Regions from separate parts of the Streptomyces sp. NPDC020422 genome, predicted to be linked through region 1. Evidence: predicted binding sites of a transcription regulator. Region 1 holds the regulator's gene; the other holds the start of a gene.
What was found. Region 1 encodes HrcA, which represses chaperone genes, less so after heat shock. Its sites were predicted from a motif close to TTNGCACTCNGNNNNNCNGAGTGCNAA; they were not measured.
Positions count from the first base shown of each region.

Region 2: the regulator HrcA is predicted to act here: its motif matches at 1,961-1,987, upstream of groES (co-chaperone GroES).

Region 1 is NZ_JBIRVJ010000002.1:274,506-278,711, forward strand. Features, by position in the region: gene dnaJ (molecular chaperone DnaJ) at 9-1,148, opposite strand; gene hrcA (heat-inducible transcriptional repressor HrcA) at 1,149-2,168, opposite strand; gene ACH414_RS05350 (MBL fold metallo-hydrolase) at 2,337-3,059, shown strand; gene ACH414_RS05355 (DUF3097 domain-containing protein) at 3,070-3,873, shown strand.
Region 2 is NZ_JBIRVJ010000005.1:546,077-550,282, forward strand. Features, by position in the region: gene ACH414_RS16670 (methyltransferase domain-containing protein) at 1-691, opposite strand, end outside; gene ACH414_RS16675 (polysaccharide deacetylase family protein) at 858-1,727, shown strand; gene groES (co-chaperone GroES) at 2,133-2,441, shown strand; gene groL (chaperonin GroEL) at 2,557-4,185, shown strand.

The DNA.
Region 1 (4,206 bases):
CCGAACCCCTAGCGCCCGTTGAACGCGTCCTTCAACCGCGAGAACAACCCCTGCTGCCCGGGCTGGAACTGCCCGGTGGGGCGCTCCTCGCCGCGCAGCTTGGCCAGCTCGCGCAGGAGGCGCTCCTGCTCCGGGTCGAGCTTGGACGGGGTCTGCACCTCGACGTGGACGATCAGGTCGCCCCGGCCGTTGCCGCGCAGGTGCGTGACGCCGCGGCCGTGCAGCGGGATCGACTGGCCGGACTGGGTGCCCGGGCGGATGTCGACGTCCTCCAGGCCGTCGAGCGTCTGCAGCTGCACCTTCGTGCCGAGCGCGGCGGCCGTCATCGGGATGGTGACCGTGCAGTGCAGGTCGTCGCCGCGCCGCTGGAAGACCTCGTGCGGGGTCTCGTGGATCTCGACGTACAGGTCGCCGGCGGGGCCGCCGCCGGGGCCGACCTCGCCCTCGCCGGCCAGCTGGATCCGGGTGCCGTTGTCGACACCGGCCGGGATCTTGACCGTGAGCGTACGGCGGGACCGCACGCGGCCGTCGCCGGCGCACTCGGGACACGGCGTCGGCACGACCGTGCCGAAGCCCTGGCACTGGGGGCAGGGGCGGGAGGTCATGACCTGGCCCAGGAAGGACCGGGTGACCTGGGAGACCTCGCCACGGCCGCGGCACATGTCACAGGTCTGCGCGGAGGTGCCGGGCGCGGCACCCTCACCGGAGCAGGTGGTGCAGACGACGGCCGTGTCGACCTGGATGTCCTTGGTCGTGCCGAAGGTCGCCTCGTCGAGCGTGATCTCCAGCCGGATCATCGCGTCCTGCCCGCGCCGGGTGCGCGAGCGCGGGCCGCGCTGGGACGCCGTACCGAAGAAGGCGTCCATGATGTCCGAGAAGTTCCCGAAGCCGCCCGCGCCGAAGCCGCCGCCGGCCCCACCGCCGCCGGAGGCGGACAGCGGGTCGCCGCCGAGGTCGTAGACCTGCTTCTTCTGCGGGTCCGACAGCACCTCGTAAGCGGCGTTGATCTCCTTGAACCGCTCCTGGGTCTTCGGGTCCGGGTTCACGTCCGGGTGAAGCTCGCGGGCGAGTCGGCGGAAGGCCTTCTTGATCTCGTCCTGCGACGCGTCGCGGCGTACGCCGAGTACGGCGTAGTAGTCCGTGGCCACTTACGACTCCGCCAGGATCTGTCCGACGTAACGTGCCACTGCGCGTACCGCTCCCATCGTTCCGGGGTAGTCCATGCGGGTCGGTCCGACCACGCCGAGTTTGGCGACTGCCTCGCCGCCGGAACCGTAGCCGACCGAGACGACCGACGTGGACGTCAGCCCCTCGTGGGCGTTCTCGTGCCCGATGCGTACGGTCATCCCCGACTCCTTGGCCTCGCCGAGCAGCTTGAGGAGCACGACCTGCTCCTCGAGTGCTTCCAGGACGGGCCTGATCGTCAGGGGGAAGTCATGTCCGAAGCGGGTCAGATTGGCGGTGCCGCCGATCATGAGCCGCTCCTCCTGCTCCTCCACGAGGGTCTCGAGGAGGGTCGCGAGCACGGTCGAGACCGTGCCCCGGTCCTCGGCCTCCTCGAAGGACTCCGGGAGGTCCTGCACCAGCTGCGGCACGTCCGCGAACCGGCGGCCGACGACCCGGCTGTTGAGCCGGGCCCGCAGGTCGGCCAGGGAGATCTCGCCGAACGGGGCGGGGCAGTCGATCACACGCTGCTCGACCCGGCCGGTGTCGGTGATGAGCACCAGCATCAGCCGGGCGGGCGCCAGCGACAGCAGTTCCACGTGCCGGACCGTCGAACGGGTCAGCGAGGGGTACTGCACGACGGCGACCTGCCGGGTCAGCTGCGCGAGCAGCCGCACCGTGCGGCCGACGACGTCGTCGAGGTCGACGGCTCCGTCGAGGAAGTTGTGGATCGCCCGCCGCTCGGGGGTCGACAGCGGCTTGACGCCGGCCAGCCGGTCCACGAAGAGGCGGTAGCCCTTGTCGGTGGGGATGCGTCCGGCGCTGGTGTGAGGCTGGGCGATGTAGCCCTCCTCCTCCAGCACCGCCATGTCGTTGCGCACGGTGGCGGGCGACACGCCGAGCTTGTGCCGCTCGGTCAGCGCCTTGGAGCCGACCGGCTCCTCCGTCCCCACGTAGTCCTGGACGATGGCACGCAGCACCTCGAGTCTGCGTTCGCTGAGCACCGCGCACACCTCCAGCTGTCGATCCGGGCTTCGGTCCGGTTCCGGTTCTTCCGCATTTGGCACTCGCCCTGCCCGAGTGCCAGGAATCCCCCGGCCAGTGTACGGCGGCGGGCATCGCTCCTGGCAAGGAGGCGGGGTCGGCGGGGTCGCGGCGGATAGCGTCTCGGTATGGACGCGAATTGGGAAGCCCACGGCTGGGAGCGACTGGCGGAGGGGGTGGGACGGCGGCGCCTGCCGGGCTGGGACGCCACGGTGGGCCTGGTGATCGGGGCGGAATCGGTCCTCCTGTACGACACGGGGGCGACCCTCGCCCAGGGCGCCGAGCTGCGCGCCCAGGTGTCGGAGCTGACGGACCGCCGGAGGGTGACGCATATCGCACTGAGCCATCCCCACTTCGACCATGTCCTCGGGACGGCGGCGTTCTCCGGGGCGGAGGTCTTCGGCGCGGTGGGCATGGACACGCTGCTGCCGCGCGAGCGGGAGGCGCTGTACGAGGACGCGGTACGGCAGGGACTGGACGAGCGGGCGGCGGCGGAGGCGGCGGAGGTGCTGGTGGCGCCGCGCCACACGGTCTCCGGCGAATGGACCCTGGACCTGGGCGCCCGCCGCGTCCTGCTGGCGAACATCGGCCCCGGCCACAGCGGCCACGACCTGGCCCTCTTCGTCCCCGGCACCCCGGAGGTGGTCTTCTGCGGCGACCTGGTGGAGGAGTCGGGCGAGCCGCAGGCGGGCCCGGACGCGATCCCGGCCCGCTGGCCGGCGGCGCTGGACCGCCTCCTGGCGCTGGGCGGCGAGGACGCGGTGTACGTCCCGGGCCACGGCGCGGTGGTCGACGCGGACTTCGTCCGACGCCAGCGCGATGAACTGGCACGCCGCTTCGAGGTGTCGTAGCGTCGCCGAAATGCGCAGCTACAACCCGGATCTGACACCCCCTTGGAAGAAGTCGACGCCGGTCCCGACGGTCCCGGCCGACCTCGACCTGGTCGTCGAGGAGGTCACGACGGGGTTCTGCGGGGCGGTGGTCCGCTGCGAGGCGGACACGGTGACCCTGGAGGACCGCTTCGGGAAGCACCGTGTCTTCCCCCTGGCCCCCCGGGCCTTCCTCCTGGACGGCCGCCCGGTCACCCTGACCCGCCCCGCCCGCCCCGCCCCCGCCGTCCCGACCCGTACGGCCTCGGGCTCGATCGCGGTCCCGGGCGCACGGGCGCGGGTGGCCCGGGCGGGCCGCATCTACGTCGAGGGCCGCCACGACGCGGAGCTGGTGGAACGGGTCTGGGGCGACGACCTGCGCATCGAGGGCGTCGTCGTCGAGTACCTGGAGGGCATCGACGACCTCCCGGCCATCGTCGCCGACTTCGCCCCGGCCCCGGACGCCCGCCTCGGCATCCTGGTCGACCACCTGGTCCCCGGCTCCAAGGAGTCCCGCATCGCGGCCCAGGTCTCCTCTCCCGACGTCCTGATCGTGGGCCACCCGTACATCGACGTCTGGGAGGCCGTGAAGCCGTCCTCGGTCGGCATCCCGGCCTGGCCCTCGGTCCCCCACGGCCAGGACTGGAAGACGGGCGTCTGCCGAGCGCTGGGCTGGCCGGAGAACACGGGCGCGGTGTGGCAGCACATCCTGTCGAAGGTGACGTCCTACAAGGACCTGGAGCCCGAACTCCTCGGCCGAGTAGAAGAACTCATCGACTTCGTCACGACCCCGTAGCCCCACCCGTTGTGGCCATTCGTGCCGCCGCGGCGGCACCCACCCTCCCGGCCGCGCCCGCACCCCGCCGTGGGCATTCGTTCCGCTGGGCCGGCGCCCACCCTCCCGGCCGCGCCCGCACCCCGTCGTGGGCCTGCGGCCCCCCGTTGTGGGCATTCGTTCCGCTGGGCCGGCGCCCACCCTCCCGGCCGCGCCTGCGCCCGTTGTGGGCCTGCGGCCCGCCGTTGTGGGCATTCGTTCCGCTGGGGCGGAACGGGTGGGCACAACGGACGGCGCCCCTTGCCGGGCCTAGGCCTCCGCGCCTGAACCCGCACCACAGGTGCGGCGCGCTGG
Region 2 (4,206 bases), on a different contig from region 1:
CGTCCGAGATCCACTCCGCCTCGGCCTCCTCGGGCACCGCCTCGTGCGGGATGCCGGGGGCGATCTTCAGGGCCGCGTGCGGGGCCTTGCGGGCCGCGTCCACCGCCCAGGACAGCGGCGGCGAGTACGCCTCGGGGTCGAAGATCCGGCCCCGCCCGCCGCGCCGCGCGGGGTCGACGAAGACCGCGTCGTACGGGCTGGTGTCGGTCTCGGTCACGTCCGCGCACCGCACCTCGATCAGATCGGCCAGCCCGAGTGCGGCGGCGTTGGCGCGGGCCGCCTCGGCGGTCAGCGGGTCCCGGTCGACGGCGAGCACGCTGATCCCGGCGCGGGCGAGTGCGATCGCGTCCCCGCCGATGCCGGAGCACAGGTCCGCCACGGCGCGCACGCCGAGCGCCTTGAGGCGGGCCGCCCGGTAGGCGCCGACGGTGGCCCGGGTGGACTGCTCGACGCCGTTGGGCGTGAAGTACATCCGGTACGCGTCCTCGGCGCCGAACTTCGCCACCGCGCGCTGCCGGAGCCGGGCCTGGCCGAGCGCGGCCGAGACCAGTTCGGCGGGGTGGTCGCGGCGCAGCCGGGAGGCGACCGCCAGCTCCTGGGCGGGGTCGTAGTCGCGCAGGGCGGCGAGCAGGGCCTGCCCCTCGGGGGCGAGCAGGGCGGTGAAGGCGGCGAGGTCGGTCACCCGTCCCATTCTGAGGGGCGCGGGGGCGGTGTGGGCCGCCCGGGGGACCGTGCGGGCGGCGCCGGTGGTGTCGGGGCCCGGGAGGGGTCCGGCGCTGACAGGATGCGGCGCCATGCAGCTAGTCAGACAAAAGGAACAAAGGCCGTCGTTCGGGTCCGGCCGCTCCGTGCGCGCGATCGGCGTCGCCCTCCTCGTCGCCGCGCTCGGCTCCGCCTGTGCGGGCCCCGGCGGCGAGGGGCGGCCCGCGCCGGCGAAGCCCGCCGCCGGACAGCAGCCCGCGCAGAACGCGGCCGGCGCGCTGAACGCGTACGTCGAACGGGTCCGGGCCGCGCGCGCCGCCCGGGTGGCCGCGGCGAAGAAGTGGGGCCTGGCCAAGCCGCCGCTCGAAGCGCCCGAGCCGCCCGCGGTGAAGCCGAGGATCACCACCCGCAAGGGCTTCGAGACCGACGGGGAGGGGCTGCCGCCGGTCTTCACCACCGTGCCGACCAAGCAGAAGGTCGTCTTCCTGACGATCGACGACGGCGCGGAGAAGGACCCGGCGCTGCTGCGGATGATGAGCGAGCTCAAGATCCCGTACAGCGCGTTCCTCAGCGACTACCTGGTCAAGGAGGACTACGGCTACTTCCGCAGGATGCGGGACTCCGGGGTCGCCCTGCACAACCACACGCTCCACCACCGCTATCTGCCCGGTCTCGACTACGACGACCAGAAGCGCGAGATCTGCGGGATGCAGGACGTCATCGAGAAGCAGTTCGGCAAGCGGCCCCCGCTCTTCCGGCCGCCCTACGGCAACTACAACGAGGACACCCTGCGGGCCGCGAAGAGCTGCGGGGTCAAGGCGGTCCCGCTGTGGGCCTCCGAGGCCTTCCCCGACCACATGGAGTGGCGCGAGTGGGACCGGGACCTGCACCCCGGCGACATCATCCTCACCCATTTCCGCGGCAAGGAGGACTGGAAGGGCACCATGCCGGACATGATCCGGCGGGTGATGAAGACGATCACGGCGAAGGGGTACGCGGTGGCCAGGCTGGAGGACTACGTATGAGCCGGGCGCGCCGGCTGACAGCCGCCCTGGCCCTGACCGGCGCGCTGTTCACCCTCCCGGCCTGCGCGTCCTCCGTCGACCCGATCGAGCGGCTCGGCCGCAAGGCCGCGGAGAAGGTCTCGCCGCACCCGGCGCGCGTGGCCCGGGCCCGCTCCGAGCCCTCGTACGGAACCACGAGCCCCGGCCGTGCGTTCTTCCGGCCGTGCCCTCCGCTCACGCCACGGGGTCGTGAATTGGCACTCCGCTTGACCGAGTGCTAATCGCGGTCATAGTCTCGGCTCTGGCACTCCCCACTGGAGAGTGCCAAACAGCGACGGGCAGGTCCGGCACCCGCGACGACGGATCCAGCTGGTCGCCACCTCAGACAGTTAACCCCGTGAGATCTCCGAAGGGGGAGGTCGGATCGTGACGACCACCAGCTCCAAGGTTGCCATCAAGCCGCTTGAGGACCGCATCGTGGTCCAGCCGCTCGACGCCGAGCAGACCACCGCCTCTGGCCTGGTCATCCCGGACACCGCGAAGGAGAAGCCCCAGGAGGGCGTCGTCCTCGCCGTGGGCCCGGGCCGCTTCGAGAACGGCGAGCGCCTGCCGCTCGACGTCCAGACCGGCGACATCGTGCTGTACAGCAAGTACGGCGGCACCGAGGTGAAGTACAACGGCGAGGAGTACCTCGTCCTCTCGGCTCGCGACGTGCTCGCGGTCATCGAGAAGTAAGTCACCAAGGCACCTGTACAGATGCTTTGAGCTGCGCCCCTGACCCCTGGCTTCCCGTGGGCGTCCAGGGGCGCAGTTTTCTTTCAACGATTTCCGAGAGGGCTGAACCGCTCCCATGGCGAAGATCCTGAAGTTCGACGAGGACGCCCGTCGCGCCCTTGAGCGCGGCGTCAACAAGCTGGCCGACACGGTGAAGGTGACGATCGGCCCCAAGGGGCGCAACGTCGTCATCGACAAGAAGTTCGGCGCCCCCACCATCACCAACGACGGTGTCACGATCGCCCGCGAGGTCGAGATCGAGGACCCGTACGAGAACCTCGGCGCCCAGCTGGTCAAGGAGGTGGCGACCAAGACCAACGACATCGCGGGTGACGGCACCACCACCGCCACCGTGCTCGCCCAGGCCCTGGTCCGCGAGGGCCTGCGCAACGTCGCCGCCGGCGCCTCCCCGGCCGCCCTGAAGAAGGGCATCGACGCCGCGGTCAAGGCCGTGTCCGAGGAGCTCCTCGCGACCGCCCGCCCGATCGACGACAAGTCCGACATCGCCGCCGTCGCCGCGCTCTCCGCGCAGGACCAGCAGGTCGGCGAGCTCATCGCCGAGGCGATGGACAAGGTCGGCAAGGACGGCGTCATCACCGTCGAGGAGTCCAACACCTTCGGCCTGGAGCTGGAGTTCACCGAGGGCATGGCCTTCGACAAGGGCTACCTCTCCCCGTACATGGTCTCCGACCAGGAGCGTATGGAGGCCGTCCTCGACGACCCGTACATCCTGATCAACCAGGGCAAGATCTCCTCCATCCAGGACCTCCTGCCGCTGCTCGAGAAGGTCATCCAGGCCGGTGGCTCCAAGCCGCTGCTGATCATCGCCGAGGACGTCGAGGGCGAGGCCCTCTCCACCCTCGTCGTCAACAAGATCCGCGGCACCTTCAACGCCGTCGCCGTCAAGGCGCCCGGCTTCGGTGACCGCCGCAAGGCGATGCTCCAGGACATGGCCACCCTCACCGGTGCCACCGTCATCTCCGAGGAGGTCGGCCTCAAGCTCGACCAGGCCGGTCTGGACGTGCTGGGCACCGCCCGCCGCGTGACCGTCACCAAGGACGACACCACGATCGTGGACGGCGCCGGCTCCTCCGAGGACGTCCTCGGCCGCGTCAACCAGATCAAGGCCGAGATCGAGTCCACGGACTCCGACTGGGACCGCGAGAAGCTCCAGGAGCGCCTCGCGAAGCTGGCCGGCGGCGTGTGCGTCATCAAGGTCGGCGCCGCCACCGAGGTGGAGCTGAAGGAGAAGAAGCACCGTCTGGAGGACGCCATCTCCGCGACCCGCGCCGCGGTCGAGGAGGGCATCGTCTCCGGTGGTGGCTCCGCGCTGGTCCACGCCGTCAAGGTCCTCGAGGGCAACCTCGACAAGACCGGCGACGAGGCCACCGGTGTCGCCGTGGTCCGCCGCGCCGCCGTCGAGCCGCTGCGCTGGATCGCCGAGAACGCCGGCCTCGAGGGCTACGTCATCACCTCGAAGGTGGCGGAGCTCGACAAGGGCCAGGGCTTCAACGCCGCGACCGGCGAGTACGGCGACCTGGTCAAGGCCGGCGTCATCGACCCGGTGAAGGTGACGCGCTCCGCCCTGGAGAACGCCGCCTCGATCGCCTCCCTGCTGCTCACGACCGAGACCCTGGTCGTCGAGAAGAAGGAAGAGGAGCCGGCGGACGCGGGCCACAGCCACGGCCACGGCCACTCGCACTGAGTCCGGTAGCCGATCGCCGAG